One region of the Pseudarthrobacter sp. H2 genome, then DNA from elsewhere that is predicted to be linked to it. Evidence: riboswitches for the same ligand, from Rfam matches in the RefSeq annotation. Region 1 holds a riboswitch; each other region holds the start of a gene.
What was found. A riboswitch is a leader RNA that binds a small molecule or an ion and turns the genes downstream of it on or off. The one in region 1 is predicted to bind thiamine pyrophosphate.
Positions count from the first base shown of each region.

Region 1 (10,112 bases):
GGGAATGTCGGTGCGCAGCGAGGCTGCATCTACGGAATCGAGGATATGCATTGATCCACTCCTGGTGAACGCCACGGGTCATTCACGTTGGGTCACGGCGGCCAAGCCCGGGTGCAAAATGCCGCCCGGAAAATCCCGCCGAAAATTTTGTGGTCCGGCTCCGTCAGGAATTGACGGGGCCGGGGTGCCCGGCTGTTGGTAACGATCCCCCTGTGGCAGGTTCGTACCCAGCAGGCACAAGGACTAATTTTGCCACACGCGGGGCGTTCGAGCCAATCCCCAGGCCCCGGCTGTCAGCAGGCGGCTAGTTCGGCTCCCCGGCGGTGTCCGGCCGGCGCCTCAGGCGGCCGTCGACAACGTCGTACCCCAGGTCCGCGAACGCCGTCCGGTCCGCGCGGGGCAGCTTGCCGGCGTCGAACTCCGCCAACAGGTCGGGCCGGCGTTCGGCGGTGCGGCGGTACTGCTCGTGCCGGCGCCACTGGGCGATTTTGCCGTGGTTGCCGCTGAGCAGCACGGCCGGGACGTCGCGGTCCCGCCAGCTGGAGGGCTTCGTGTACACGGGGTACTCCAGCAGCCCGTCCGAATGGGACTCCTCCACCAGGGATTCGGGATTCCCGACGACGCCCGGGAGCAGCCGCCCGACCGCCTCCACCATGGCCAGCACGGCCACTTCGCCGCCGTTCAGGACATAGTCCCCCAGGCTCATGGGGCGCACGGTGAAGTGCTCCTGCGCCCATTCCATCACGCGTTCGTCGATGCCCTCGTACCGGCCGCAGGCGAAGACCAGCCGGTCCTCCGCCGCCAGTTCCTGGGCGGCGGCCTGGGTGAACCGCTCCCCCGCCGGCGACGGGACGATCAGGACCGGCCTGGGGGCCTCCGCCGACCCGGCGGCAGCCGGCCGTTCGGCGGACACGTCAGCTACGGCGGCCAGCGCCTGCGCCCAGGGCTCGGGCTTCATGACCATGCCGGCGCCGCCGCCGTAGGGGGTGTCATCCACGGTGCGGTGCCGGTCCGTGGTGAAGTCGCGGAGGTCATGGACCCTCAGGTCCAGCAGCCCGTCCTGGCGGGCCTTCCCGATCAGGGACAGTTCCAGGGGCGCCAGGTACTCCGGGAAGATGCTGACGACGTCGATCCTCATCTAGGCGTTGTCCCCGGCTTCGGCGTCAGGCGTGGCAGCAGCCTCTTCGGCGGCTTCTTCGGCGTTGACCTCGAAGAGACCGGGCGGCGGGGTCACGAGGATGAACTTCTCGGCCACGTTGACCTCGGGGACGATCTGCTCCACGAACGGGATCAGGATTTCCTTGCCGTCCGTCGAGGTCACCACCAGCAGGTCCTGGACCTTCAGGGTGTTCAGCCCGGAGACCTTGCCGACCACCTTGCCGCCGACCCTGACGTCCAGGCCGACGAGCTCGTGCTCGTACCAGCCCTCATCGTCGTCGTCCTCGTCGAGTTCTTCGGTCTCGATGAACAGCTTGGCGCCGCGGAGGGTTTCCGCCTCGTTGCGGGTCTCGATCTCCTCGAAGGCCAGGAGCAGGATGTCCTTGTTCCAGCGGGCGCCGAGGATGGTGAGCGGCCCGGCCGAGGCGGGCTCCACCACGAACCGGGTGCCCGGGACGAAGCGGTCGCCGGGGGCGTCGGTGAGCACCTGGACGGTCACTTCGCCGCGGATGCCGTGGGGCTTGCCGATTCGTGCCACCTGAAGCTGCATCTGTTCCTCTGTTCGGGGTTGGTGGTTCTGGGGTTCTGCGGGGAAAACAGTCCGGCCCCTCCACCATTATCTGGTGGAGGGGCCGGACTCAAAGCAAGTATTGCTGGACGCGCTACCGGCGGCGGTCGGTGTCGACGACGTCGACCCTGACCGGCTCGCCGTCCGCCAGTGCAGCCACCACAGTGCGCAGTGCGCGTGCGGTGCGGCCCTGGCGGCCGATCACCCGTCCGAGGTCGTCCTGGTGAACGCGCACCTCGAGGGTATCCCCGCGGCGGTTGTTCTTCGCACTGACCTTGACATCCTCAGGGGCGTCCACGATCCCGCGGACGAGGTGTTCGAGCGCTTCTGCCAGCAATTTACTCGGCCTCGGTGGTCTCTGCTGCGGCTTCAGCGGAAGCGTCGTCCTTCTTGGCCTTCTTGGTGATGGCTTCCGGGATGATCACGGAACCCTTTTCCGGGGTAACGAAGGCAGCCTTGGGGGCCTTGGTCTTCAAGGTGCCCTCCTGGCCGGGGAGACCCTTGAACTTCTGCCAGTCACCGGTGATCTTGAGGATCGCGGCAACCTGCTCGGACGGCTGTGCGCCGACGCCGAGCCAGTACTGGGCACGGTCCGTGTCGACCTCGATGTACGAGGGCTCTTCGGTCGGGTGGTACTTGCCGATCTCTTCGATGGCACGGCCGTCACGCTTGGAACGTGCGTCCATGACGACGATGCGGTAGTACGGTGCGCGCATCTTGCCGAAGCGCTTAAGGCGAATCTTTACGGCCACTTTTGTGGTCACTCCTGTTTCTGAAACGGGGTCGAGCCCGGCGTTCTGCACCCGTGGGGCGGGCCGTACTAGGGGGTTCTAAAAGGACAAGATCCGGACGCGGAGAGAGGGGCCACGCAGATCAAGTACGTGTTCATTGTGCCAGATCGACGGCGGGATTTCGACTTGACACGTGGGCAGCGCCCGATTCAGCCTGTCAGGCAGCTGTCCAGACGTAGAGTTCGGACTTCGTGGCCGGGTCGATGCCGGCGGCGAGTCCGGCGAGCTCGCGGACATAGTTTATGGCCTGGTCGGCACCGAAGGGCATGTCCTCCTCGGCGGCCCAGGCCGCCGCCACGTCGTCCAAGACGTTGCCCTCGCCTTCGGTTTCGTAGCTGAGCAGCTCGGCAAGGGCCCGGACCATGGCGTGCGGAACCCCGAGCAGCGAGTCGCTGGTCACATCCACCAGGGCCAGCTCATAGTCGGCCCCGGAGGCGTGCACGGCGGCCCCGGCAAGGTCGCCGAGGCGTTCAATCTCGTAGTCGCTGATATCCGGGATCCGGACGGCTCCCGGCGCAAGCGCCGCACCGCCGTCGAGGGCCGCGGCCCGCTTGAGGGCTTCATTGTGGGTGGACACAAAGACTTCGGTGTAGCCCATGGGAGGGATCCTTATTCTGTCGGTTCTGTCGGTTCTGACGCCGCGTTGCCGGCGGAGGGGCCCGGCCGGCGGGCGCCGCCGCCCTCGCGACCGGAGTCAGAGGTGCGGCCGGCGGTCCGGTTGCCAGCCTAACCCAGCCGGCCCGCGTGAGCGGACGACGGCGCAGTCAGCGTCAGCGGACGGCGACGCGGATGCGGTTGCGCCACGGGTCCTCGAAGCGCAGCTCGGCCCCGGTGTGGTGCGACTGGACGCCGGCGACCTTGAGGCGGTCGGCGAGCGCTCCGACGTCGTCCCCGGACGGTACCTCGATCAGCACTTCGCCCAGGCCCAGGGTGTCGCGCCGGGGGCCGGCGCCGCGGCTGTTCCAGACGTTCATGGCCATGTGGTGGTGGTAGCCGCCGGCGGAGACGAACAGCGCCTGGCCGTGCCAGCCGGCGGTCTTCTCGAAGCCCAGGGTGCCGACGTAGAAGTCATGCGCCGAGGCGACGTCGCCCACCTGCAGGTGGACGTGCCCGATGCCGGCGGCGGTCCCGCGCTGTCCGGAGACGGACTCTTCGGTGAGGAACTGCTGCAGGAAGCGCTGGGGCGGCAGGGCCAGGCTGTCCATCACGACGTTCCTGCCCTCCCAGGACCAGGCCTCGCGGGGCCGGTCCCAGTACAGTTCGATGCCGTTGCCCTCGGGGTCGTTGAAGTAGAAGGCTTCGCTGACGAGGTGGTCGGCGCTGCCGGTGAAGGACTGCGGCGCGTACTGCGCCGCGGTGGCCACGGTGGCGGCCAGGGCGGGCTGGTCATCGAAGAGAAAGGCCGTGTGGAAGAGGCCTGCCTCGCCGCGGGCCGGGACGGGCAGCCCGGGTGCGGGGGCAAGGTGGACCAGCGGCTTCTGCTTGCGGCCGAGGTACAGGCCGCCGTCCTGCTCGGCGACGATGTCCAGGCCGAGGGCGCGCTGGTAGTAGTCCGTCATGAGCTTCATGTCGCCGGCCTTGAGCATCACGGTGCCCATGGTGAGTGCGGCGGGAAGCAGGTCCTGGGTGGTGGCTTCAGCAGTCATTTTGAACGCTCCGGGGTTCAGTGGCCACCGACTGTCGATGACCTTGTCATACTGTTAAATTACTTGAAGCTTCAATTTATTCCTGGTGGAGGAGTTCTCCCCTCAACACGATGTGCCTGAGTTCGCCGAGGGTTTCGAGCCGGGCCCGGGGGTCCTCGGCGCAGACCAGGACGTCGGCGCTGGCGCCTTCGGCGATGGCGTCGGCCCCGAGCCAGGCGCGTGCTGCCCAGGCGCCGGCGTCGAGGGCAGCCCGTGCCGGGAGGCCCGCGGCGTGCAGGGCCTGGATTTCATCGGCAATCCGTCCGTGCCTGATCACGCTGCCGGCGTCCGTCCCGGCGTAGATGGACACGCCGGCCTCGAAGGCCTCCAGGATCCGTTCGCTCCGGCGCTCCCAGAGGGCACGCATGTGCGCGGCGTAGCGGGGGAACTTCGCGGCGGCCTGCGCGGCGATGTCCGGGAAGGTGGCGATGTTGATCAGCGTGGGGACGATCGGCACACCCTGCTCCACGAAACGCGGCAGGTGCCGCGGCAGCAGGCCGGTGCCGTGCTCGATGCAGTCGATCCCGGCGTCGAGCATGTCATCGAGGGTGTCTTCGGCGAAGCAGTGCGCCGTCACGCGGGCGCCTTCATCGTGGGCGGCCCGGACGGCGTCCTTGAGCACGGCGGCGGGGAAGGACGGTGCCAGGTCCCCGGCGCCGCGGTCGATCCAGTCGCCCACGAGCTTGACCCAGCCGTCGCCGGCGAGCGCCTGCTTGCGCACGGCCTCGACGAGGTTCTCCGGCTCCACCTCGACGGCGAAGCCGCGGAGGTAGCGCCCGGTCCTGGCGATGTGGCGGCCGGAGCGGATGATGCGCGGCAGGTCCGTGCGCTGCTGCAGCCAGCGGGTGTCATGCACGGCCCCGGCGTCGCGCACGAGCAGTGTGCCGGCGTCGCGGTCCGTGGCGGCCTGCTCCTCCACGACGTGCTCCGGGACGTCCCCGCCGGGGCCGAGCCCGATGTGGCAGTGCGCGTCGACCAGCCCGGGAATCACCCAGCCGTCCAGTACGAGGTCCGGCGCCGCGGCGGGACGGTGGAAGGTCAGCACGCCGTCGACGGACCACAGGCCGCGGTGCTCCCGCTCGGCGCTGGTGAGGACCGGGCCGCTGAATTCAATGATCCTGCTCATGCCTTAAAGCCTAATCGGCCCGGCGGCCGGCGCGCCGTCATACCCGGAGTGGCTCCGCTGCCTGTGGTAGCTTCGTCTACGACCACACGGGTGCCCCTGCAGGGGCTGAGATCGGGCTGACGCGGCCTGCGACCGTTGAACCTGTCCGGGTAATGCCGGCGAAGGAAGTGAGTATTCCGTGAATACGCAAGAAACACAGCTGATGCCTGTCCAGAACGGGCCGGCCCAAGAAGAAGCCCGCAGTGCGTCCGGCAGGGAAGAAACCCAGTCTTTGAAGTCACACTCGCTGGCGTACATCTCTGACGATGCAACGGGGATCCGCGTTCCGGTGACCGAGATTGCCTTGGAGCCGTCCCCGAACGGACAGCAGAACGAGCCGTTCCAGATCTACCGGACGGCAGGCCCCGGCAGCGATCCCGTACTGGGGCTTGAGCCGTTCCGGGAGGCCTGGATTGAGGCCCGGGGAGATACCGAACCGTACAGCGGCCGGGAACGGAACCTGCTCGACGACGGCAGGTCGGCCGTGCGCCGCGGCGCGGCATCCGCCGAGTGGCGCGGGGCGCGGCCGGTGCCCCGCCGCGCCGTCGACGGCAGGACGGTGACCCAGATGCGCTACGCCCGGGACGGCGTCATCACCCCGGAGATGCGGTTCGTGGCCTTACGCGAGAACTGCGACGTGGAGCTGGTCCGCAGCGAAGTCGCGGCCGGCCGGGCCATCATCCCCAACAACATCAACCATCCCGAATCCGAGCCGATGATCATCGGCAAGGCCTTCCTCGTGAAGATCAACGCCAACATCGGCAACTCGGCGGTCACCAGCTCCATCGCGGAAGAAGTCGACAAGCTGCAGTGGGCCACACAGTGGGGCGCGGACACCGTCATGGACCTGTCCACGGGTGATGACATCCACACCACCCGCGAGTGGCTCATCCGCAATGCGCCCGTCCCGATCGGCACCGTGCCGATCTACCAGGCGCTGGAAAAAGTCAACGGCGACGCGAACGCCCTCACCTGGGAAATCTACCGGGACACCGTGATCGAGCAGTGCGAGCAGGGCGTGGACTACATGACCGTCCACGCCGGCGTGCTCCTCCGCTACGTGCCGCTGACGGCCAAGCGGGTCACCGGAATCGTCTCCCGCGGCGGTGCCATCATGGCCGGCTGGTGCCTGGCACACCACCAGGAAAACTTCCTCTACACCCACTTCGACGAGCTGTGCGAAATCTTCGCCAAGTACGACGTCGCGTTCTCCCTCGGGGACGGGCTGCGGCCCGGTGCGACGGCCGATGCCAACGACGCCGCGCAGTTCGCCGAGCTGGACACCCTTGCCGAGCTCACGCAGCGGGCCTGGGAGTTCGACGTCCAGGTCATGGTGGAAGGGCCCGGCCATGTCCCGTTCCACCTCGTCCGTGAAAACGTGGAGCGCCAGCAGGAGCTCTGCAAGGGCGCCCCGTTCTACACCCTCGGGCCCCTCGTGACCGATATCGCCCCCGGCTATGACCACATCACCTCGGCGATCGGCGCCACCGAGATCGCCCGCTACGGCACGGCGATGCTCTGCTACGTCACGCCCAAGGAGCACCTCGGGCTGCCGAACAAGGACGACGTCAAGACGGGCGTGATCACCTACAAGATCGCCGCCCACGCCGCCGACCTGGCGAAGGGACATCCGGGCGCCCATGAGCGTGACGATGCCCTGTCCAAGGCCCGCTTCGAGTTCCGCTGGCGCGACCAGTTCGCGCTGTCCCTTGACCCGGTGACGGCCGAGGCCTTCCATGATGAGACGCTCCCGGCGGAGCCGGCCAAGACGGCGCACTTCTGCTCGATGTGCGGCCCGAAGTTCTGTTCGATGCGGATCAGCCAGGACATCCGTGACGAATACGGCTCGGCAGAGGCCCAGGAAGCGCTCGCCGAGATGGCGGCAGGGATGCTGGAAAAGAGCCAGGAGTTCCTGGCCGCGGGCGGCAAGGTCTATCTGCCGGAGCTGCAGCTTCCGGCGCAGCGCTAGCGGACCCGCCCAACTGGATCGCAGCAGATGCCGTTATGGGCGCCCATAACGGCATCAACTGCGACCCAGTTGGGGCGGCGGGTTCAGGAGCGGCGGGTTCAGGACGCCTGGGCGTGCTGGAGCCGGCTGACCCCGGCAATGAAGGAGCGGACAAAGTGGTCGCCTTCGGCCGAATCCTGGGGCCGGTGCCCTCCCGCCGCGATGCGGTGCAGGGCCCCGGTCTCGCGCAGGTAGCCGGCGATTTCCTCGTACAGGGGTTCCCAGCCGCCGGTCAGGACCAGGGTGGGGACTCCCGGCACGATCTGCAGGGGCGCCTCCCAGCCCGGGGCCTGCAGGCGGAGGCGCCGGGCCTCCCGGCGGGCTTCCGGTGTCGCGGTCCCGGGCGCGCCCGCGGGGAAGGCCCGCCGGACATACTCGCGCTGGAAATCCTCGTCCCCAAGCTCGTGGCGGATGTCGAAGAGCGGCTGCAGGATGGCCCGGTGCGCCGCCGTGGCCGGCAGTTCGGCGGTGAGCGAGAGGCAGGCCGGCTCCACCAGGGTGAGGGACTGCACGAGGTCGGGCCGTTCGACGGCGGCCATCATCGCGGCGATCGCCCCGTGCGAATGGGCGACGACGTGTCCGCCGGCGGCGCCGCGGCCGTCGTCGGCCAGCGCGCCGAGCACGATCGCGGCGTCGGCTGCGAAGTCGGATTCGAGCGGTTCGGCGACGGCGTCAAAGCCGTGCCGGCGCAGGAACAGCGCGTCGTAGTTGAGTGCCATCCCGTGCTGCTTTGGCCACGCGGCGGCACCGAAGCGGCCTTCCCCGTGGACGAAGACTACGCGCTGCTTGAACATGCTCTAACCTTATGGCACGGGTCCGCGAACAGGGCCGCCGACATACGGCTCCTGCCGCCCTGCCCGGAAATTACTTGCTGCCGCCGAGGAACTTGTCGAAGCCCTTGGGCAGGTTCAGCTGGGACGGATCGAAGTCGCCGCCCTGCTGGCCGAACGCGGCCCCCGTGGGCAGGGCCTTGGGTGCCGCGGCCCGCCGGGCCTCGGCGTCGCGGAGTTCCTGCGCTGCCTTGGCCGGGTTGCCGGACCGGGCCTTCTTCTTCGGCGCGTTCTTGGCACCCTTCCGGGCCCCTCCCCCGCCCATGCCGGGCATTCCGGGCATGCCCGGCATCCCGCCGCCGGCGGCCATCTTCTTCATCATCTTCTGGGCCTGGGCAAAGCGCTCCAGCAGGCCGTTGACGTCGGAGACGTGCACGCCGGAACCGCGGGCGATCCGGGCGCGCCGGGAGCCGTTGATGATCTTGGGGGCGACGCGCTCGTGCGGCGTCATGGACCGGACGATCGCCTCGACGCGGTCGATCTCGCGTTCGTCGAACTGCTCCAGCTGCTGCCGGATGTTCTGGGCGCCCGGCATCATCATGAGCATTTTTTTCATCGAGCCCATGTTGCGGATCTGCTGCATCTGCGACAGGAAGTCGTCCAGGGTGAAGTCTTCCTGGTCGGCGAACTTCTTCGCCATCCGGGCCGCTTCGTCCTTGTCCCAGGACTTCTCGGCCTGCTCGATCAGGGTGAGCACGTCACCCATGTCGAGGATGCGCGAGGCCATCCGGTCCGGGTGGAACAGCTCGAAGTCGTCCACGCCTTCGCCGGTGGACGCGAACATGACGGGCTTGCCGGTCACCGACGCGACCGACAGCGCGGCGCCGCCGCGGGCGTCGCCGTCGAGCTTTGACAGCACGACGCCGGTGAAGTTGACGCCGTCGTCGAACGCCATCGCCGTGTTCACGGCGTCCTGGCCGATCATGGCGTCGACCACGAACAGGACTTCGTTGGGAACGATGGCCCGGCGGATCTGGCGGGCCTGTTCCATCATTTCGGCGTCGACGCCGAGCCGTCCGGCGGTGTCCACGATCACGACGTCGTGCAGCGTCCGCTTGGCTTCCTCGACGCCGGCACGGGCGACGGCGACCGGGTCCCCGCTCGGGTGCTCCAGTTCGGAGGTGGCGCCCGGGTGCGGCGCGAACACGGGCACGCCGGCGCGCTGGCCGACCACCTGCAGCTGGGTGACGGCGTTGGGGCGCTGCAGGTCGCAGGCCACCAGGATGGGGCTGTGGCCCTGGCCCTTGAGCCACTTGGCCAGCTTGCCGGCGAGGGTGGTCTTGCCGGCGCCCTGGAGGCCGGCGAGCATGATGACGGTGGGCCCGGTCTTGGCCAGGCGGATCCGACGGGTTTCGCCGCCGAGGATCTCGACGAGTTCCTCGTTGACGATCTTCACGATCTGCTGGCTCGGGTTCAGCGCCCCGGAAACCTCGGCGCCGAGGGCACGTTCGCGCACGCGGCCGGTGAACTCCCGCACGACGGAAACGGCAACGTCGGCGTCCAGGAGGGCGCGCCGGATCTCGCGGACCGTGGCGTCAACGTCCGCCTCGGTCAGGCGGCCCTTGCCACGGAGGTTCTTGAAGGTTGCTGTCAACCGGTCAGAGAGTGAATTGAACACGCGCCGTGCACTTCTTTCAGTGGATCTACAGATGGCGGCCGGTCCGGCACGCCAGCGTCGCGACTGATGTTCGCCGGAACGAACTGCCTCGACAACGGGACTCGACTATCTAGGGTACCAAGTCAGGCCTGCAAGATGGCATGCTGGCTGGGTGACCAGCCAAACAACAGTGAAAACCCTGCTCATCCTGGGCGCCTCGGGCGACCTCACCGGCAGGCTCCTGCTGCCCGGACTGGCCAGGCTGGTGGCCCGGGGGCACGCAGACGGCCTTGCCCTCGCCGGCGCGGGA
Region 1 covers NZ_CP189594.1:1,270,779-1,280,890, reverse strand. The annotation lists gene rplS (50S ribosomal protein L19) at 1-51, opposite strand, end outside; gene trmD (tRNA (guanosine(37)-N1)-methyltransferase TrmD) at 305-1,138, opposite strand; gene rimM (ribosome maturation factor RimM) at 1,139-1,708, opposite strand; gene ACQCSZ_RS05920 (RNA-binding protein) at 1,821-2,063, opposite strand; gene rpsP (30S ribosomal protein S16) at 2,065-2,478, opposite strand; gene ACQCSZ_RS05910 (hypothetical protein) at 2,675-3,115, opposite strand; gene ACQCSZ_RS05905 (VOC family protein) at 3,288-4,163, opposite strand; gene ACQCSZ_RS05900 (amidohydrolase family protein) at 4,240-5,328, opposite strand; TPP riboswitch at 5,405-5,512, shown strand; gene thiC (phosphomethylpyrimidine synthase ThiC) at 5,531-7,336, shown strand; gene ACQCSZ_RS05890 (alpha/beta fold hydrolase) at 7,435-8,169, opposite strand; gene ffh (signal recognition particle protein) at 8,240-9,823, opposite strand; gene ACQCSZ_RS05880 (glucose-6-phosphate dehydrogenase) at 9,975-10,112, shown strand, end outside.

Region 2 (10,112 bases), 530 kb from region 1:
TGCGGCGAAGCCGCGGTCCACGAGTTCCTCGGCAACCTTGGCGGCGGTGCGCTTGGTCTTGGTGAAGATGATGGTGCGGCCACGTCCCCGGGCCTGCAGGATGCGGGCCACAACCTCGATCTTGTCCATGCTGTGCGCACGGTAGATCAGCTGGCGGATGTCCCGCTTGGTCAGGCCCTCGTCATCCGGGTCGGCCGCACGGATGTGGGTCGGCTGGGTCATGTAGCGGCGGGCCATCGCGACGACCGGGCCGGGCATGGTGGCCGAGAACAGGAGGGTCTGGCGGACGGCAGGGGTGCCGGCGATGAGGGTCTCGACGTCCGGCAGGAAGCCGAGGTCCAGCATTTCATCGGCCTCGTCAAGGATGACCATCTTGACGTTCTTCAGGACGAGGTGCTTCTGCTTGTACAGGTCGATGAGCCGGCCGGGCGTGCCGACGACGACCTCGACGCCCTTCTGGAGGGCCTCGACCTGGGGCTCGTAGGCGCGGCCGCCGTAGATCGTGGCGATCCGGGCGTTGCGCTTCCGGGCGGCGTTCTGCAGGTCATTGGCGACCTGTACGGCGAGCTCGCGGGTCGGCACGATCACGAGGGCCTGGGGTGCGCCCGGGGCCGGCAGCAATTCATAGCCGGCGTCGTCCGGTCCGACCACGCGCTGCAGCGCGGGGATGCCGAAGCCGAGGGTCTTGCCGGTGCCGGTCTTGGCCTGGCCGATGATGTCGTGGCCGGCCAGGGCGACGGGCAGCGTCATGGCCTGGATCGGGAAGGGATGGGTGATACCGGCGTCGGCCAGCGACTCGACAATATCCGCCCGGACGTTGTAGTCGGCGAAGGTCTTCTCGGCAATCTCGTGCGGCTTTTCGTCCGAGATAATGGTCTCTTCCGGCTCAATGATTTCTGTGCCGGATTCGTCGATCAGAAGTTGGTGCGTGTGCAATTCACTCACTGGGGAGTTTCCTTATTCATTTGGGCATTGGCGCCGCTTGCTCTACGGGGCCGGCCGGCTGGCCGTTCCGGAGCACGCTCAGGCGCGCAAGCAATTCCAGTGGAAGCCGATCGCGGGCTATCTAAATGCTGGCACTGGGGACCAGCGGGTGTGTCTCAAGATCGCGTAGGGGCGGGCTTGTTGAATTCAAAAATCAAGGAAATCAACGACCGGGCATCCATTTCTACCTCTCCAGTCTAACTGCACGCGGCCCGGAACCTCGACTGGCCCGGCCGCGGCGGCGCCGGCGGGCCCGGCGATGGCGGCCTTGGCGGCGCCGGCGGGCGCAGGGATGCCGCGGGCGCTCAGCCCACGAGCTCCAGCCGGACCTCCGGGATGGCGATATCGGAGGACACCACCCGGACCCGGACCTGCGTGCCGGATTCCAGTTCGCCGGGGCACCGTGCGGTCACCGCGGGCTCGGCAATCTGGACAATCCCGGAGGGGCCGTTGCCGTTGCTGTTCTTGCCGTTGCCGTTCCGGCCGTCGCTGTTCCTGCCGTCGTCGACGGTCGGCTTGCCGTTGCCGTTCCTGGCCGGTTTCGAACCGGAGATGACGACGGCGTCGAACTCCTGGCCGATATGGTTGATCAGCAGGGCCGCCTCGACGGTGTCCAGGGAGAGCCGCTCGAGCCTGGCGGCCAGTTGGTCCGAGGACGCCATGATCGCCGGCAGGGAGGGCAGCGCCTCACGGGCCCACGCCGGAACGTCCGTGCCGTTGCTGAGCGCCTCGCAGATGACCAGCACGAAACGGTCGACCAGCCGCCGCAGCGGGGCGGTCGCGTGCGCGTAGGCGGCACCGATGGCGGACTGCAGCGCATCCCCGGGCACGCTCCCGTCGAACGGCGTGTACCCGGCGCCGCGGAACAGCAGGCCCGCCGAGTGCACGATCGCCAGCTGGCGGGGATCGGTGGGGTCAAGGGTGCGCAGGTACTCCCCGTAGCTCATCGTCCCGTCCCAGGGCTTGCCCAGGGCGTGCGTCTGGCGGTGGAAGTGCGCCAGCGAGCCCTCATCCGGGGCGGGCATGGTGCGCAGGATCCCGACCTTGCCCTTGAGCATCAGCTCGGCCGCGGCCATCCCGGTCATGAGCGAAATCTGGGCGTTCCAGTCCTCGACCGGGAGCGGCGGGGCCGCGACGATCCGGTAGCCGCCGTCGGGCAGCTGTGCGATCTCCTGGTCGGGCATGTTCAGGCTCGCCCCGCCGCGGAGCCGCTCCAGCTCGACCCGCTTGATGCCCACTTCCTTGAGCAGGCGCAGCACCGGGGACGCGGTGCCGGCGTCGAGCTCGGCCTGCACGCCCCGGTAGCTGAGCTTGGCCCGGCTGCGGACCCGGGCCCGGCGCACGAGCACGGAGGACACCTCCGCGGCGGCATTGAGCTCGAACTCCCAGACGAACGCTGCGCACAGCTGCCCGGCCAGCAGGCTGCCGGCGCCTTCGCTGATGGCCTCCGGGTGCAGCGGGATCCGGCCGTCCGGGGTGTAGAACGTCTGGCCGCGGCGGCGGGTTTCGGCGTCGAGCGCGCCGCCGGGGGCCACGAACGACGGGACATCGGCGATGGCGTAGAACACCTTGTACCCCTCGCCGGAGCGGCCGATGAACAGGGCCTGGTCCAGGTCCGTGGAGCCGGCCGGATCGATGGTCACAAACTCGATCCGCGTCAGGTCCAGCTCCGGCAGTTTGTGCCCGGCCACGGCCTCCTCGGCCTCCCGGAGCACATCCTCGGGGAACGGTCCCGGCAGTTCCAGCGTGGTGCGCAGCGCGCGCAGCGCCGCGGAAAGTTGGTTCTGTTGCTGGTAGACGCTGGGGGTCAGACGATGGTGGGACACGAAAATCAGATTAGCCCGATTTGCGCCATTAGTCTTGGATCATGAGCACATCCCCGGCCGATCCTGCCCGCTACAACAGCTTCCTCAGGGATCTGCTCGGCGTGATGGCCTATGGGGAGCTTTCGGCCTTCGAACGGCTCTCATCCGACGCCCGCTATTCGCCCACCCTGCACGACCGCGCGGTGCTGGCCGGCATCGCCGTCATCGAATTCCAGCACTATGAACTGCTCCGCGCCAGGCTCGAGGAAATGGGTCTCGACGCCGAGGCGGCGATGCTGCCGTTCCAGCCCGCCGTGGACCATTTCCACGAGCGCACGCGCCCGGCGGACTGGTACGAATCGCTGATGAAGGCCTACGTGATCGACACGGTGTCCGCCGATTTCTACCGCGCCGTCGCCCGCCATGCCGACGCCGGAACGCGGGAGCTGGTGGAGCGGATCCACTCGGACGACGAGTCCACGGCGGTCCTGCGGGAACTCCTCAGGACCGCCCTGGCGGCCGACCCGCGGCTGGCCTCACGGCTGTCGCTGTGGGCCAGGCGCCTGCTGGGCGAGGCCCTCACGCAGGCCCAGCGGGTGAGCTTTGAGCACGCGTTCCCCGCCGGCCTGACGGGAGCGGACGAGGGCCGGTCCGGGGAACCGGCCGGCGAAATGACGGCCGGACTCGTGGCCAGCCACTCGCGCCGGATGACGCAACTGGGACTGACCGGCTGAGCCGGCTGCTGTCGTGTTAGTCCCGTTGCCCCGTTGACCCCGCTGCCGCTCAGGCGTCCGCGGCGTCGGCGGCGTCGAGGGCGCTGAGCAGGGCGCGTGCGGCGTCGGCGGGATCATCGGCGTCGGTGATGGCCCGCACCACGACGATCCTCCGCGCGCCGGCCTCGAGCACCTGCTCGACATTTCCGAGGTCGATCCCGCCGATCGCAAACCACGGCACCATGTCCTTGCCGGCCGCCCCGGCGCGGGTGGTCCGGAGGGCCTGCGCGGCGTGCCGCACCAGGTCGAGCCCGACGGCGGAGCGCCCCGGCTTGGTCGGGGTGGCCCAGACGGGTCCCACGCAGAAATAGTCCAGTCCGCTGCGGCCCGGCGAGGCCGCGATGGCGGCGTCGACCTGTTCCGGGCTGTGCGTGGACAGCCCGATCACGGTGTCCTTGCCGAGGAAGGTCCGCGCCGCCGCCAGCGGGAGGTCCTTCTGGCCGATGTGGAACACCGGTGCCGCCGACAGCGAGGCGATGTCCGCCCGGTCATTGACTGCCCACAGCCGCCCGTGGCGGCGGGCGGCGGCGTGCAGGATCTCGAGGAGTTCGAGTTCCTCGGCCGCTTCCAGGGTCTTGTCGCGCAGCTGAATGATATCGACTCCGCCAGCGAAGGCGGCGTCGAGGAAGTCCTCGAAGTCGCCGCGGTCCTTGCGGGCGTCGGTGCACAGGTACAGGCGGGCGGTGGTGTGGAGGGCATCCTTGCTCATGACACCAGCCTAGTTCCCCTAAACTGGGCCCATACCGCGGGAGCCCGCTGCGGCCGGTACGCCACTGGCGTTCGGCACAGGCGGGCTGAGAGGGCGTTGAGCCGACCGCTTGACCTGATCCGGCTAGTACCGGCGTAGGGAAGGAATCCTGCATGGGCACACCATCACTTCGTGATAAGGCACTGCGTGATACGACCGTGCGTGAAGACGCTGCGGCTGATGACGCAACGTCCGGCGTTTGTTACGACGCCGCGGTAATCGGCGGCGGGGTGATCGGCCACGGCATCGCCTGGGAGGCAATCCGGTCGGGACGCTCCGTCGCCCTGATCGACGACGCCCCCGGCAGCGGCGCCAGCTGGGCCGCCGCCGGCATGCTCGCCCCGGTCAGCGAACTGCACTACCAGGAGGAAGCACTCCTGGAGCTCATGATCGAATCCTCCCGCCTGTGGCCGGCCTTCGCCGCGGGGCTGGACAGGGGACTGGACACTGAACTCGATGCCGGAACCGGTTACCTCACGACGCCGACCCTCGCCGTCGGGGCCGACGCCGCGGACCGCCGGGCGCTCGCGGACCTCCGGGCCGTCCAGCTGGCCGCCGGCCTCGCGGTGGAGCCCCTGACCGTGCGGGAGGCGCGCGGCCGGGAGCCGCTGCTGAGCCCGGGGATTTCCTGCGCCTTCGACATTCCGGCGGACCACCAGGTGGACCCGCGCCGGCTGCTCGCCCGGATGGCGGCCCTGCTGGGAACCCAGAGCCGGAGCCGTGCCGTTGCGCGCCGCGCCGCCGCCCTGCTGTGGGAGGACGGACGGGTGGCCGGGGTCAGCCTCGCCGGCGGCGGCACCGTCCGCGCGAAGGAGACCATCGTGGCGAACGGGCTCGGTGCCGCCGGTCTCGGCGGCCTGCCGGCGGGGCTCACGCTGCCGCTGCGGCCGGTCTACGGGGACATCCTCCGGCTGCGCGTGCCGGGCCACCTGCAGCCGCTGCTCACGTCAACCCTGCGCGGGCTGGTCCGCGGCGTTCCGGTGTACATCGTCCCGCGGCAGGATGGCACCGTGGTGATCGGGGCGACCCAGCGCGAAGACGCTCCCTCGGACCCTTCGGCGGTCTCCGCCGGCGGCGTCTACCAGCTGCTCCGGGATGCCCAGCAGCTGCTGCCCGCGGTGGCCGAGCTGGAACTGCTCGAGGCCACGGCCCGGGCCCGCCCGGGCACGCCCGACAACGCGCCGCTGCTGGGCCGCGTGGCGCTCCCCGCCGCCGGAAACGGGGCCGGGGAGCAGATCCCGGGCCTGATCATCGCCACCGGATTCTTCCGGCACGGCGTCCTGCTCACCCCCGCCGCCGCGGCCATCTGCCGGCAGCTGCTGGACGGCATGGCCGACCCGCGCTGGGCCGGTTTCCGGCCGGACCGTTTCTCCCACCTCCCCGGACCGGACCACCACAGCCAGGAAACCGACCACCCCCAGGAAACCGACCACCCCCAGGAAACCGAACGCAGCAAGGAAGCAGTATGAACATCACATTGAACGGGGCGGAGCACGCCGTCGCCGACGGCGCCTCCGTCAGCACGCTGGTCAGCCAGCTCACCGGCCGGATGCTTGCGCCGGACGGCCGGTCCGCCGACGGCCGGAAGCTCGGCGTCGCCGTGGCCCGCAACGCCGAGGTGGTGCCCCGCAGCCAGTGGCACGGCACCGCGCTCGCCGAGGGCGACGACGTCGAACTGGTCACGGCAGTACAGGGAGGATGAACGGCATGAAAAACACCGCACCCGCAGCAGCGGCCATTCAGCTGAACCCCGCCATTGCCGATCCCGATCCGTTCATCGTCGACGGCGTCCGGCTGGGATCGCGCCTGATCATGGGCACCGGAGGGGCGCCGAGCCTGGACGGGCTGGGCGCGGCCCTCCTCGCGTCCGGAACCGAACTGACCACGGTGGCCATGCGCCGCTACTCGCCCGCGGAAACGGGCTCGCTGTTCCAGTTGCTCGTGGACCACAACATCAGGGTGCTGCCCAACACCGCGGGCTGCTTCACCGCCAGGGACGCCGTGCTGACCGCCGAGCTGGCCCGTGAAGCCCTCGAAACGGACTGGGTCAAGCTGGAAGTCATCGCCGATGAGCACACCCTGCTGCCGGACGCCGTGGAGCTCCTGGATGCCACCGAGCAGCTCGTGGGCCGCGGCTTCAAGGTCTTCGCCTACACCAACGATGACCCGGTGCTGGCCCTGCGGCTGGAAAACCTCGGCGCCACCGCGGTGATGCCGCTGGGCGCGCCGATCGGCACCGGCCTGGGCATCCTGAACCCGCACAACATCGCGCTGATCGTCTCGCGGGCGTCGGTGCCGGTGGTCCTCGACGCCGGAATCGGCACGGCCTCGGACGCCGCCCTGGCGATGGAGCTCGGCTGCGACGCCGTGCTGCTGGCCACGGCCGTGACCCGGGCGCAGCATCCGGCGCTGATGGGGGAGGCCTTCAAACACGCGGTCATCGCCGGTAGGCTGGCGAAAGCGGCCGGCAGGATTCCGCGCCGCGAGCATGCCCTGGCGTCCTCCGCCATGGAAGGCCGGGCCGAATTCCTCTGAGTCCGGCCGCTCCTGGGTTTGCAGCCGGTCCTGCCGGTCAGCCAGCCGCATCACCCAAGAGCCCATCGACGAGCAGGGAGCCCGCAATGGCAGCCACGGACGACATCCTCACCGGACCCCAGGTCGCTGAAGCCCTGGCGGGCCTGCCGGACTGGCGGTACCGTCTCGGCGGGCTGGTGACCGTGTACAAGGCGCCCACGCCGGCCGCGGCGCTCGAGCTGATCGCCGCCGTCGGGCGCCTGGCCGAAGAGCAGAACCACCACCCGGACCTGGACTGGCGCTACACCCGGGTCTTTCTCCGCTACAGCTCCCACGACGCCGGCACCGAGGTGACGCCGCGGGACGTAAAGGCGGCGACGGCGGCCAGCGCGGCGGCCGCCGCCGTCGCCGCCACCGCGGAACCCGGGCTGTACCGGACCGTGGAAGTGGGCATCGATTCGGAGGACCCGGGGGCGGTCTCCGAGGTCTGGCGGGTGGCCCTCGGCTACCGCAAGGGCAGGTCGGGCGACCTCGCGGACCCCTACGGGCGCGGACCTTCGCTCTGGTTCCAGGAAACCGACACGCCCAACGCCAACCGGCTCCACCTGGACATCCACCGGAGCCAGACCGAATCCGGTCCCGTGCTCGACAAAACGGCAGCCACGGGAGCCTTAATGAACCGCGACCACGCACCCGACTGGGTGGTGGTCACGGATGCGCAGGGGAACCGGCTGTGCCTGTGCACCGAGGAAGGCCACGGGCCCGCCGTCCCGCAGGGAAAGCAGGAGGGATAGCAGGAGGGATAACAGCGGGACCGCCAACGCCGCCTGGGCCGGTTAGAGCCGCAGGATGGCGGTGAGCCGGGACGTGTCCCGGCGGGTGCGGTGCCGGCCCAGGTACAGGACTGCCGCCACGGCGGCGGCGGCACCCAGGACGACGGGCAGGATCCACGGGATCCAGGTCAGGCCCGGCTGGTAGCCGAGCCCGGCCGCCATGAAGATGATCCAGCTCAGCATCCCGACGGTGACGGCGATGCCGGCCGGCACGGAGATGCCGTATTTGGCGTGCCGCTTGTCATTGGCCCAGACCACGAAACCCGCGGCGACGGTCACCATGGCGACCACAATCAGGGAAAGCATTCAGGACACCTTAGTTTCGTAGGGACAGTTGCCTGGACAGCTGCTGCGGGCACGGGGCGGGCTAGAGGGCGCCGAAGCCGACGCGGCGGGCCTCTTCGGCACCGATTTCAACGTAGCCCAGCGCGTTGGCGGGAATGATGACCAGGCGGCCCTTTTCATCCGTCAGGCGGAGTTCGGCTCCCTTGGAGATGGCCTCTCCGACCACCTTGGCCACGGCGTCCGCGTCCTGCGCCGATTCCAGCACAATTTCGCGGCCGATGTTCTGAATGCCGATCTTTACTTCCACAGCAAGGCCTCCCAGCCAATCAAAGTCCAATTAAATATCAAAGGGTCATGTCTATTTGTAGTCTAGGTCTCCTTGGGGAAGCGGGAGATTCCGCGCCAAGCTAAACGATAGATCAGGTCACTGGCCACATCGAGGTCAAGGTTCCCGTCGGTTTCCAGCCAGTACCGTGCGCTGACCTGCGCCATCCCGGCCAGGGCTCGGCCCAGCAACTGGGCTTCGAGCTCGGGCAGCCTGGTGTCTTCGGCGATGACGCCGGCGACGGCGTCGGCGAAGGTCTTGTTGAAAGCCTCCAGCCGCGCGCTCACATCTTCGTCATTGATCAGGTCCGATTCGAACACGAGGCGGTGGGCCTGGTCGTCGCTGGCGATGAACCGGTAATAGGCGCGCATGACGGCCTGGACGCGCTGGTCATTGTCCGTGGTGGAATTCAGGGCGCCGAGCAGGAGCCCGGTGAGCTTGCTCAGGTGGCTGTCCAGCAGGGCCAGGTACAGCTCGCGCTTGGACGGAAAATGCTGGTACAGCACGGGTTTGCTCACATGCGCGGTGTCCGCTATTTCATCCATGGCGGCCCCGTGGTAGCCATTGGCGACAAAGACTTCATGCGCAGCCGCCAGCAGTTGTGCCCGCCGTTCGTCGCGGGGGAGCCGCGCAGAGCGCTGCCCGCCGTTCCGTGCCGCCCCGGACGGTACCTTTGCGGCACTGTCCCCCCCCACCGGAGCCTGATGAATCACTGTCGGCCTACTTTCCCTTGCTGTTTGTACATACTTTACGCGTGGGTAATATGACCTGGCGGTATCTTCGGGCATAGATTGAAGTATGGTTTCCAAGTTGACCGCAAACGCCGCCCCCTCCACCCCCCGACCGCTGGTGGAACCGGCCGACGGCCTGAGTCCGGAAGAGGTCCAGCGCTACTCCCGGCACCTGATCATTCCCGAGATCGGGGCGATCGGACAGCGCCGCCTCAAGAACGCCAGGGTCCTCGTGATCGGGGCCGGCGGGCTGGGTTCTCCCGCGCTGCTGTACCTGGCCGCCGCGGGCGTCGGCACCCTCGGCATTGTCGACGACGACGACGTGGAACTGAGCAACCTCCAGCGCCAGGTGATCCACGGCGTCGCGGACGTCGGCCGGCCCAAGATCGAGTCCGCCCGAGACGGAATTGCGGCCCTGAACCCGCTCGTGGACGTCCGCCTTCACAACGTCCGCCTCGACGCCTCCAACGCCCTCGAGCTCTTCGCGGACTACGACCTCATCCTGGACGGCGCCGACAACTTCGCCACCCGGTACCTCGTGAACGACGCCGCCGCGATCCTCGGCAAGCCCTACGTCTGGGGCTCGATCTTCCGCTTCGACGGGCAGGTCAGTGTCTTCTGGGAGCAGCACGGGCCCACGTACCGGGACCTCTACCCGGAGGCGCCCCCCGCCGGATCCGTGCCCTCGTGCGGGGAGGGGGGAGTGTTCGGCATGCTGTGCGCCGCCGTCGGAGCGCTGATGGTGACGGAGGCCGTCAAGCTGATCACCGGCGTCGGGCGTTCCCTGCTCGGCCGGGTGGCGCTCTACGACGCCCTCGGCGGCACCTGGCGCGAGATCAAGGTGGCGCGGGATCCGGCGGCGGAACGGGTCACGGCACTCACCGACTACGAGGCCTTCTGCGGGATCGCACCCCCGGCCGAGGCCGGGACCGAGCACACCGTCACGGCCACGCAGCTGGCCACCATGCTGGCGTCCCGCAAGGCAGGGCTCAAGGACTTCCAGCTCGTGGACGTGCGCGAGAGCGGGGAATACGAGATTGTGCGGATCGACGGGGCCGTGCTGATCCCGCAGGGCAGGATCCTTGCCGGGGAGGCCTGGGGCGAGTTGCCGCAG
Region 2 covers NZ_CP189594.1:741,177-751,288, forward strand. The annotation lists gene ACQCSZ_RS03550 (DEAD/DEAH box helicase) at 1-945, opposite strand, end outside; gene ACQCSZ_RS03555 (RNB domain-containing ribonuclease) at 1,290-2,810, opposite strand; gene ACQCSZ_RS03560 (ferritin-like fold-containing protein) at 2,852-3,523, shown strand; gene thiE (thiamine phosphate synthase) at 3,573-4,271, opposite strand; TPP riboswitch at 4,298-4,430, shown strand; gene thiO (glycine oxidase ThiO) at 4,424-5,779, shown strand; gene thiS (sulfur carrier protein ThiS) at 5,776-6,012, shown strand; gene ACQCSZ_RS03580 (thiazole synthase) at 6,018-6,845, shown strand; gene ACQCSZ_RS03585 (4a-hydroxytetrahydrobiopterin dehydratase) at 6,932-7,618, shown strand; gene ACQCSZ_RS03590 (hypothetical protein) at 7,661-7,963, opposite strand; gene ACQCSZ_RS03595 (DUF3107 domain-containing protein) at 8,025-8,249, opposite strand; gene ACQCSZ_RS03600 (TetR/AcrR family transcriptional regulator) at 8,312-8,980, opposite strand; gene moeB (molybdopterin-synthase adenylyltransferase MoeB) at 9,066-10,112, shown strand, end outside.
Region 2: linked by a shared signal. The riboswitch ahead of thiO (glycine oxidase ThiO) and the one ahead of thiC (phosphomethylpyrimidine synthase ThiC) in region 1 are both predicted to bind thiamine pyrophosphate.

Region 3 (10,112 bases), on a different replicon from region 1:
GCTCCATCTGATCAGCGATCTGCTCCGGCGTGCCGACCATGGTGCAGTGGCCCCCGCCTGCGGCCAGGCGCCCCAGCAACTGCCGCACGGTGGGACGTTCGGTTTCAATAATGCGCAATATGGTGGCATAACGGCCCTGCGGCCCAGTAAATTCTGCCGCCGGTGGCAGGGACGGCACGGGGGCGTCCAGTTCCCAGCCGGTACAGTCCTGCTGCACGAACGTGCCCAGCCGTGTCAGGGATTCTGCGGTGGGCAGCAGCGCATCCGTCCGGTCCTGTTTGGCCCGGGCTTCGGCCGCGGTGGAGCCCACATACGTCACCAATCCGGGCATGATCGCTACCTTCTCCGGATTACGCCCGGCAGCAGCGATCCGCTGTTTCATATCCGCATAGTAGGCCTGGGCGCTGGGAAGATCGTAGGCCACGGCGTAAATCCCTTCCGCGTACCGGGCGGCAAGGTCCCGGCCGGCCCCGGAAGCACCGGCCTGGAACAGCACGGGGCGTCCCTGCGGGCCCCGGGGCACATTCAAGGGCCCCTCCACCCGGAAGTGGCCCCCCTCATGATGCAACGGCCGGACCAGGGCCGGATCGGCATAGAACCCGGCCCTGTCCCGAACCATCGCATCATCAGCCCATGAGTCCCACAACCCCAGCGCTACCTCAATGAACTCTGCAGCGCGGCCGTAGCGCTGCCCGTGGTCGGGCATCGCTTCCAGCCCGTGGTTGCGGGCTTCAGCATCGAACATGGACGTGACCACGTTCGCCCCGATACGCCCGGCACTGATGTGATCCAGGGAGGCGAGCAACCGGGCGGCATGAAAAGGGGAATAAAAGGTGGCCGAGACGGTGCTGATAAGCCCGATGTTCTCCGTTGCCCGGGCCATGGCCGCCAGCGCGGTCAACGGTTCCAGAAACCATCTCGGACCGGCGCCGACGTCACCGGCGGACTGCCCGTCGGCGAAGAACACGGCATCGAACAGGCCGCGTTCGGCGCTTTGTGCGAGCCGCTCATAATAACCGATCTCTCCGAGCTGCTCCAGCGGCGATCCGGCCCGCCGCCAGGCAGCACCGTGGTGGCCGGCTCCCAGCAGGAAAGCGTTCAAATGCAGTTGCCGTTTCCCGTTCATCGACAGGCCGCCTAGTCCATGACCAGTCCGCCGTCGACCACCAGGTTCTGCCCGGTAACCGACCGCGCCCAAGGCGAGGCGAAAAACAAGATGGCATCGGCGAACTCGGCCGGGGTGGTGACCTTACCCAGGGGGGTCGAAGCGGCAATGTAGTCAAAGACCTCCTCCGGGGTTGCGGCGCTGGCATCGGTGGTGCGCAGCAGGCCGCCGGAGACCATGTTCACGGCAATATTGTGCTGCCCCAGATCCTTGGCCATAGTGCGGGTCAATGACACCAGGGCGGCCTTGGCCGCGGTGTAGTCGTGGTACGGGACCACCGGGTTCTGGAACAGATTGGTCCCAACGTTGATGATGCGCCCAAACCCGTGGCCGCGCATCCCCTCCAAAGCCTGCTGGGTCGTGTTCAAAGCCCCCCGGACACTGCCGGCGAACTGTGCCTCGAACTCCGCCCATGAAATATCCCCGGCACCGGAGCGGGCATCCCCGTTAAACGAGAAATCGGCCAGCGCATTATTGACCACAGTGGTGACGGCGGAACCGAAATGGGACCGGGCCTGCTCCAGCATCACCGACACCTGACCGGCGTCGGTGACGTCAGCCTGCAGGGCAACAGCGTGCTCGGGGCCATAACCGGCGGCCAGTTCCCCGGCGGCTTCGGCGCTGCGGCGGTAATTGATTACCACCCGCGCCCCCCGGGCCGCGAACGCCTGCACAATACTGCTGCCCAGGCCCCGTCCGCCGCCGGTCACAAGAACGATTTGTTCTGCCAGTTCCATCAGTTTCTTCACCTTCGGATAAGGCGAAAGGATGCGATCCGGGCGCCAGGACCGTGCGAACCGTTGCAGGACATCCCTTCGCTAGTGTCAACTAGATCAGGTTCAACGGGTGTCATCTCAGCCGGGCCAATCAAGCCGCCCGGCACCCCGTGTCACTGGGAGCGAGTATACCCGCCCCCGGCCAAACCAGCGCCCGCACCTAACCGTGCTGCCGCCGTGTCCTGCCCGAACTGTTTCCCAAACGGCTCCCGTGCCGGACACCGCGGCGCGACCACCGGACCTCCCGTACCTGCGGGCACCGGTCTCCCCCGGTGGACCGGCCGGCCCTGAAAACCCCAAAATAGACACCTCCAATAACCGCATCAACATACAGCGCACCTCAGAGGCGGGTAGCGTCGGAAGCGTCAGAGCCTGGTACCCCACCTGTTGGGACATGTATTTGCTCTTTCAGCCGTTCCATTTGGTGCCGTCGTCACGGACCATGCTGGCCACGATGTGAAGGTGGTCGTTGCCGTTCCTGCTCAGTCCGTGGCGCACTGCAACCCACCAGGCCGGGGCCTTTCCGCCGTCCTCGGCGAAGTCCATGTTCTGCATGAAGTTCTGCATGAAATCATTCGCGATGGCCGCCCATTGCTGGTCGGCGAGCCAGCCTTCCTGGGCGGCCAGGCCCAGGGAGCAGTGGAAGACGTGCCCGCCGTCGACGTCCGTGTCGTAGAACTGCTGTCCTGCAAGGGACATTTTGGCTAAGGGCACCAAAACGCCCGTTTTGGTGCCCTTACTGCGGGGAAGTTGAGGCCGCGGGCTCCCATTGTCGACGGAGTGAGCTATGCGAGCGATTGGGGGTCCGGGCGCCCGAGTCCTGCGCGGGTCGCCGGGACGTCGGCGGAGCCGTCCTAGTGGTCTGTCTCAGTTTTGCTTGACGGCTTGGAGTGCGACGCGGCCGCGGACGACCTTTTCGAGGATTGAGTCGGCGGTCGCGGTCCAGACGAGGGGCTTGGGCTCATCGTTGTGGGCGGCGAGGTAGCCCTCGATCGCCGCGATCAGATCCGGTACGGAGTGGAAGGCGCCGCGCCGCAGGGCCTTGTCCGTGAGCTCGCGGAACCACCGCTCGACCAGGTTCAGCCAGGATGAGGACGTCGGGGTGAAATGCAGGTGGAACCGGGGATGTTTGTCCAGCCAGGCCCGCACGTTGGCGTGTTTGTGGGTGGCGTAGTTGTCCAGGATCAGGTGCACGGCCAGTCCGTCCGGGATTTCCTTCTCAACCGTTTTGAGGAACCTCAGGAACTCGCTGTGGCGGTGTTTGGGCAGGCAGGATCCGATCACCTTGCCGGTGGCAACGTCCAGGGCGGCGAACAGGGTCGTGGTGCCCGTTGCGCAAGGAGCCGTGGGTCATCGTTTCGCACCGGCCCTTCTTCATCGGCTGCGACGGCTGGGTCCGGTCCAGCGCCTGGATCGAGGACTTCTCATCCATGCACAACACGATCGCCTGCTCCGGCGGGTTCAGATACAGGCCCACCACGTCGATGAGTTTCTCCTCAAACCTCGGATCGGTGGAAAGCTTGAACGCCTCCACCCGGTGCGGCTTCAGCCCGCGCGCCGCCCAGATCCGCTGCACCTGCGCCGGAGACACCCCGGACCTGGCAGCCATGGTCCGCACCGACCAGTGCGTATGCCCTTCCGGCTTCGAGTTCCGCGCCAAGTCAACGATCTCATCGATCCTTGACTGCGGAATCACCGGCTTTCGGCCCCGCCCGGCACGGACCTTCCCCAGCTTCGCCAGGCCCTCCTCCTCGAACCGGGCACGCCACGACCTCACCGTCCCCGGACTCGTCCCCGCTACCTTCGCGATCGACTCGGTGGCCAGCCCCTCCGCGGCCATCAACAAGACCTGTGCCCGCTGCACCTCACGATGGGACGCCGTCTGCGACTTCGACAGCACCTCCAGTACGGCACGCTGACCATCGGTCAACGCCAGAGGCGGAGCGGGATTAGACATAACCCAAGTTAAACAGGAAACTCACAAACTATTTTGGAGACACACCACTCGATAGTCGCCGCGAGGTCCGCGTGGATCCGGCGATACCCGTAGGTGCCTTCGGACTCCTCGAAATAGTGCTGGATCCGCGCTATCAGGGCCTTCCGGCGGGTGGCAGTCGCCGATTGCGGGCGCGTCAGCCAGTGATAGAAACCGGAGGTTGAGACGCCCCGCCAGCGGCACATCTTCACAACCGAATTCAGGTTGGCGGGCTCCGTCTTTGGGAGTCGATGTATTCGTACTTGCTCACTGCCGCTGCTCCCACGCGAAGTAAGCGGCTGCTTTTTTCAGGAACAGAGTCTCCGCTCGCAGCTCCTGATTTTCCCTCTCGAGCTCCTTCAGGCGGGCCCGTTCCGGCAACGTCAGGTCCGTCTCGGTGCCCCCGTTAGCCTCAATGCCGTTTGGTTAGCTGTTGGGGTCGGGGGTCAAGATTCTCGTGGTGAGTGTCGCGGGATAGGTGTGCCGGTCGATGTCGCGTCCTTTGGCGCGGTATTTGGAGATCGCGCGTTTAATCACGCGGGGCCGGGTCCGGGTGCGGCGGGCGGGCAGGAGTTCGGCCAGGATCGCTGTCCCGATGCGGCCGACAAGGTCGACTGTGCTGTGGGTGATGATCCCTGCGGCCTGAATGATCTGGTCGCGGGCGGCCCGGAGCGCGGTGGTGAACGAAGCCCGGTCGGGATCGATATCGGGCCGGTCCAGGATCGCGTCTGCCATCGCGGTGCGGAGCACCTGGTAGACCGTCAGCAGCGCCCAGACTTCCTGGGTGACTGCCGCGGGATACCGGCCTCGGAGCACCCGCCCGCCCAGGATCGTGGATTTCAGTTCGCAATAGGCGGTCTCGATCTCCCACCTTTCGTGGTAGAGCCTCACCAGCTGTTGTGCTGGCGCCTCCCGCGGGTCCAGCAGTGTGGTGATCAGCCGGTATTCGCCGGTGCGGGTGGCCGCTTCGGTCCTGACCGTCACTTCCGCGTCGATGACCCGGACCGGCACGCCGCCGGCGTTCGAGAGGTACGAGCCGTCATGGAGGCGGGTTGTGGCGGGGAGTTTCATCGCGCCGGTTCCGCTCTTGCCGCGGATCAGGAACCCGGCCCCGGTCCCGGTGACGGTGGTGAAGAACTTGTAGGTGGCGAAGTTCCGGTCTCCGAGCAGCAGCATCCCCGGTCGTAGCGCGGCCGCGACCTGGGATGCGTAGCTGAGTTCCCCGGTCCTGTCACTGCCGAACACGGCCTCGATCACCGATCGGGTACCGGAAGCGACGAGTGCGACCAGCCGGATCATGGGGTATCCCGCTTCCCCGTTCGGGCCGCCACGGGGTTTGGGGAACATCACCCGGTTCGCGTCAGTATCGGCGACCGGGATCTGGGTGCCATCGATCGCGACCACCAGACGGCCTGCGAACTGCACCGTCTGCCTGGCGCTGGTGACCGCTGGCCCTTTGAGCAGATCGAACAGTTCACGCAATGGTGCTGCTCCGACCCGGCGCATCGCCTCAGTGATCGCCGCACCCGATGGCCTCACCACAGGGCCGGGAAGTCCAGCAGTAAGGCGTGAGAACACTTGCCGCCACCCTTGGCCGGCAAACAGAACACCTGCCAGGAGGAGGTACACCACGACCCGTGAAGGCAGGAGCCGGAGCCGGTGCTGCGTCCGGCCAGTGGCAGTCAGGGCCGCATCGACCATCTCGAACGGAACGACCCGGGTCAGCTCGCCCAGATGCCCGGGAGCGAATACCCCGGGCGCGTGATTGATGACAGAATCATGCATTGCAGCCCTTGTTGTGATGTAGCTCGGTCTTGGCGGACAGAACTACTTCTACAAGGGCTGCACTCCTATTTCCGGGAACCGCGCCGGTTTGACATCACACCGCACCCCCTAACCAAACGGCATTGCCGTTAGCCTCGCGGTATTTGTTCAGCCAGTTGCGGAGGGTCTCGGGGCCGACGCCGTATGCGGTGGCAACATCCTTGATGGGTTTGGACGTATTGATCACCTCACGGCACAACTCGTCTTTGAACTCTTGGGTGAAACGCCGGCGTGCTGTGGTCATGCTGATCTCTACTTTCAGTAGACCCCCATTTTAGGAGGGCCCACTGTCCGAGAACTCCGCGGCAGCTCAGCGGAAGCACCACTCGTTCTTGAGGTGATGACTGACGGGCCGGGGCAGATCCCGAAAAAGGGTCCAATGTACTCTGCCGGAAGTCGTGGCGGCGTCGCTGTGTCCGGGGCACTGCTCCCTGCCAGAGCAACCAGCCCGCAGAGTTCACAGCCGCGCGTTGTCCACTCCCGTCCAGCAATAGGATGATCGCTTGTCCTTCCGGCTCTGATGCCGGGGCTCCATCGTCGCGGTGTCTCAGCGATTCGCTTGAACCTGCAGGAAGGAGTAGACCTCGGTTTCGTCCACACCGGGGAACGCCCCTGGCGGCATGGCGGCGAGCAGGTGGGAGTGGGTGCGCGCGGAAGGCCAGGCGTTGCCGGCCCATTCGGACGTCAGCGAGGCCGGGGGCCGCCTGCAGCAGTTCTCGTCCGGGCAGGTGGATTTGGACCGCTCAATGGTGTCCCGGCCGCGGAACCACTTGACCTGCGCGTAGGGGACTCCCACGGACAGCGAAAACTCGCCGTTGGCGGAGCGCTCGGTCCGGGCCGTGCACCAGTAGGTTCCGGCGGGTGTGTCGGTGTACTGGTTGTAGGCGCTGAACTTGTCCGGCACGTCGAACACCACCCGTGACGTCCAGTTTTTGCAGGAGGGCTGGCCCTCGATGGCTCCGGTGTGGTCCTGGGGGAACGTCACGCCGTCGTTTTCGTAGGCCTTGTAGATAATGCCGCTCTGGTGGGTCTTCTGGAAATGCGTGCGGAGGTCCAGGTGTTCCGTAGCGAGGTTGGTGAAGCGGTGCGCGGCGGTTTCGTAGGACACGGCGAAGGCGTCCCTGATGTCCTCCACAGCGATTTCCTTGGCTTGTTTGGCCTTCTGCAGGAACTCCACGGCGGCCTGTTCCGGCAGCATGAGGGCTGCTGCGAAGTAGTTCGTGGCCACGCGCTGCAGCAAGAAATCCGCGTAGTTGCTGGGCGTCTGGTGGCCCAGGACGTAGTGGCCCAGGGCCTGCAGGAGCACCGAACGGGGGTCGTGGTCGCTGCGCGCGTTCTGCGTGAGGTAAATTCGGCGGTTCTTAAGATCGGTCACCGAACGGGTGGAATGCGGCAGGTCACCCACGTGGTGAAGGCTGAAACCCAGGTGCCCGGCGATGTCGGCAATAACGTGATGGGAAAGCGGACCGCTGGTGTGCCCCACGGAGGCGAGGACCTTATGTGCCTCGGCCTCGTACTCCGGGAAGTAGTTGTTCCGCTCGCGCATCATGGCGCGCAATTCGGCATTCGCGCGTCGGGCCTCCTCCGGCGTCGCCACCTGCTCATTGAGCTTGCGCTCCAGCTCGTGCTGCAGCCCCACCATCGACTCCAAAACATCCATCGGCAACCGCGAACTGATGCGGATTTTCGGCAGCTTGAGGGACTCGTAGAGGGGGCTGCGCTGGTACCGTTCCAGCTCAATCTCCAGTGCCGCGCGCCGGTTGGGCGGCTCGGCCCCGAGCAGTTGGTCGATCCTGACGCCGAGCGCCGCGGCGAGCTGCTGGAGCAGGCCGAGTTTGGCCTCGCGTTTGCCGTTCTCGATCAGGCTCAGCTGGCTCGGCGCGGTCCCGACGGCGGCACTCAGGTTATTGAGTGTCATCCCTGCCGCTTTCCGCAGGTGCCGGACCCGGCGGCCAAGGCTGATGAGGTCCACTGCAGGGGGCGATGGCGGGGCTACGGCTTTGCGGTTCCAGCTCGAAGCGGGCATCTGTTCATCTGGTATAAGCATCGAGAATCTAACGGGTCGAAGGCCGGTGTGGCGTGGTGTCTCTGGAGGCATATCGCCTCAATGCCTGATTTTGACCACGGCTGCGCGCGGGTGTTGATCAGCTAAGTTGGATGATGACGGCGTCGTCCCATTGGAAAAGGCGTCTACCCTCCATTGCCCCGAGTGCAGGACAGATCCATCAGGCGTGCAACCGGCGATGGCCCGCTGCCCGAGATATCTGCCCTCCAACCTAACTTGGACGCCGAGTCCATACGGCACCATTTGCCAGGTTCCATACGTGGCACATTCGGCGGCTCCTCGAAGGCCTTCGGCTTCACCGTCACCAGCCGCGTTCGGCGAGGCGGTGCGGCTGCGGGATCTCGTCTACGTTGATGCCGACCATGGCTTCGCCCAGTCCGCGGGAGGCCTTCGCGATGACGTCCGGGTCGTCGAAGAAGGTGGTCGCCTTCACGACGGCGGCCGCGCGCTGGGCCGGGTTGCCGGACTTGAAGATGCCGGAGCCGACGAAGACACCGTCGGCGCCGAGCTGCATCATCATCGCGGCGTCGGCCGGGGTGGCGATCCCGCCGGCGGTGAAGAGCACCACCGGGAGCTTGCCGGTGGCGGCAACTTCCTTGACCAGTTCGTACGGGGCCTGCAGTTCCTTGGCGGCGACGTACAGTTCGTCCTCGGCCATGCCGGCCAGCTTGAGGATTTCGGCGCGGATCTGGCGCATGTGGGTGGTGGCGTTGGAGACGTCCCCGGTGCCGGCCTCGCCCTTGGAACGGATCATGGCCGCGCCCTCGTTGATGCGGCGCAGGGCCTCACCGAGGTTGGTGGCGCCGCAGACGAACGGGACGGTGAAGTTCCACTTGTCGATGTGGTTGGTGTAGTCGGCCGGGGTCAGGACCTCGGACTCGTCGATGTAGTCCACGCCGAGGGACTGCAGGACCTGGGCCTCGACGAAGTGGCCGATCCGGGCCTTGGCCATGACCGGCACGGAAACGGCGTCGATGATCTTGTCGATCATGTCCGGGTCGGACATGCGGGACACGCCGCCTTGGGCGCGGATATCGGCGGGAACGCGTTCCAGCGCCATCACGGCCACGGCACCGGAGTCCTCGGCAATGCGGGCCTGCTCGACGTTGACGACGTCCATGATGACGCCGCCCTTGAGCATCTCCGCCATGCCGCGCTTAACACGGCTGCTGCCCGTGGACCGGACGCTTGGCTCTGCTGTGTTCACTGGTCCTCGTTTCCGAATTCTTGCTGGTTGTTGCGGGACCGTACTGCTCAGTCCTCACCGGGTATGGCGTGCCGGCCGCAGTCAGGCTTCTCCGGCCGGCACGTCGGGGGGTTCACGGAACCCGTCAAGCGAGGGCACCTTTGACGACCAGGCCCACCCCGGCAATCAAGCATAGGCCTAGGGCTGCGGGACGGATTGTTGCCGCGGAAAGTCGTCTCACCACGGGCCTGGACGCGAGTGCACCGAGGACCACACCCGGCAGCAGCCAGCAGGAAGCCATCAGATCCGGCATGCCGAAGGCCCCGTATCCGATCAAGACGAGCAAAGAGACCAGAGATGAGACGAGAAAGAACATCGACAGGTTGGCGCGGTAGCGGACCGGGTCTAGGTTCCGGTAGACCACTACGATCGGCGGCCCCGAGGTCGAGGCAACCGTACCTAGCACGCCGCCGAACACGCCGGCGGCGATCAGGGAGATCCGGTTCTGTGGGATCTGGAACCGTGCGAGTCCGACCAGCACGCTGGCCACGACCAGCCCGCCGATGATGACTCCGGTCCACTTGCCGTTCAGCAGGGGCAGCACCCACAGTCCTGCAAGGGCCCCGGGCAGGCAACCGGCAAGGGCGCTCTTGAGATCCAGATGCCCCAATCCTTTTCGGTTCTGCCAGGTCACGAACACCATGACCACGCATGAGACCAGCAGCAACGGGCCAGGTACCAGATGTGGGCTGATCATTAGCAGCAGGGGCGAAGCGACGATGCCGAATCCTGAGCCCGTGCTGGCCTGTGCCACCACGGCGAAGGCAATAATGAGCGCCGAGATGATGAGTTCTGCGGGGCTCACGGTGTCCCGTCCGGGATAAATTGCACGCCTATGAAAGCCAGTACTGCGATGAATCCCCATGAGAGCATGGCAGCCAGGATCGCCCTGCCGCTTGTTTGGAGGAGCGAGCGTACCTGTACTGACGCGCCCAGCCCGAACAGCGCTGCTGCAAGCAGCAGGTCTTGGGTAGTTGCGGCAATTTCCAGGGCCACATGTGGCAGGATGCCGAACGTCCGCACGACGATCATTGCCATGAACCCTGCCACGAAGAGCGGAA
Region 3 covers NZ_CP189595.1:139,092-149,203, forward strand. The annotation lists gene ACQCSZ_RS25085 (LLM class flavin-dependent oxidoreductase) at 1-1,126, opposite strand, end outside; gene ACQCSZ_RS25090 (3-oxoacyl-ACP reductase) at 1,138-1,902, opposite strand; TPP riboswitch at 1,959-2,062, opposite strand; gene ACQCSZ_RS25095 (relaxase/mobilization nuclease domain-containing protein) at 2,350-2,640, opposite strand; partial or broken gene ACQCSZ_RS25100 (IS630 family transposase) at 2,809-3,898, opposite strand; partial or broken gene ACQCSZ_RS25105 (IS3 family transposase) at 3,925-4,330, opposite strand; gene ACQCSZ_RS25110 (IS4 family transposase) at 4,343-5,701, opposite strand; partial or broken gene ACQCSZ_RS25115 (transposase) at 5,826-5,984, opposite strand; gene ACQCSZ_RS25120 (helix-turn-helix domain-containing protein) at 6,288-7,766, opposite strand; gene pdxS (pyridoxal 5'-phosphate synthase lyase subunit PdxS) at 8,107-9,012, opposite strand; gene ACQCSZ_RS25130 (sulfite exporter TauE/SafE family protein) at 9,137-9,856, opposite strand; gene ACQCSZ_RS25135 (YeiH family protein) at 9,853-10,112, opposite strand, start outside.
Region 3: linked by a shared signal. The riboswitch ahead of ACQCSZ_RS25090 (3-oxoacyl-ACP reductase) and the one ahead of thiC (phosphomethylpyrimidine synthase ThiC) in region 1 are both predicted to bind thiamine pyrophosphate.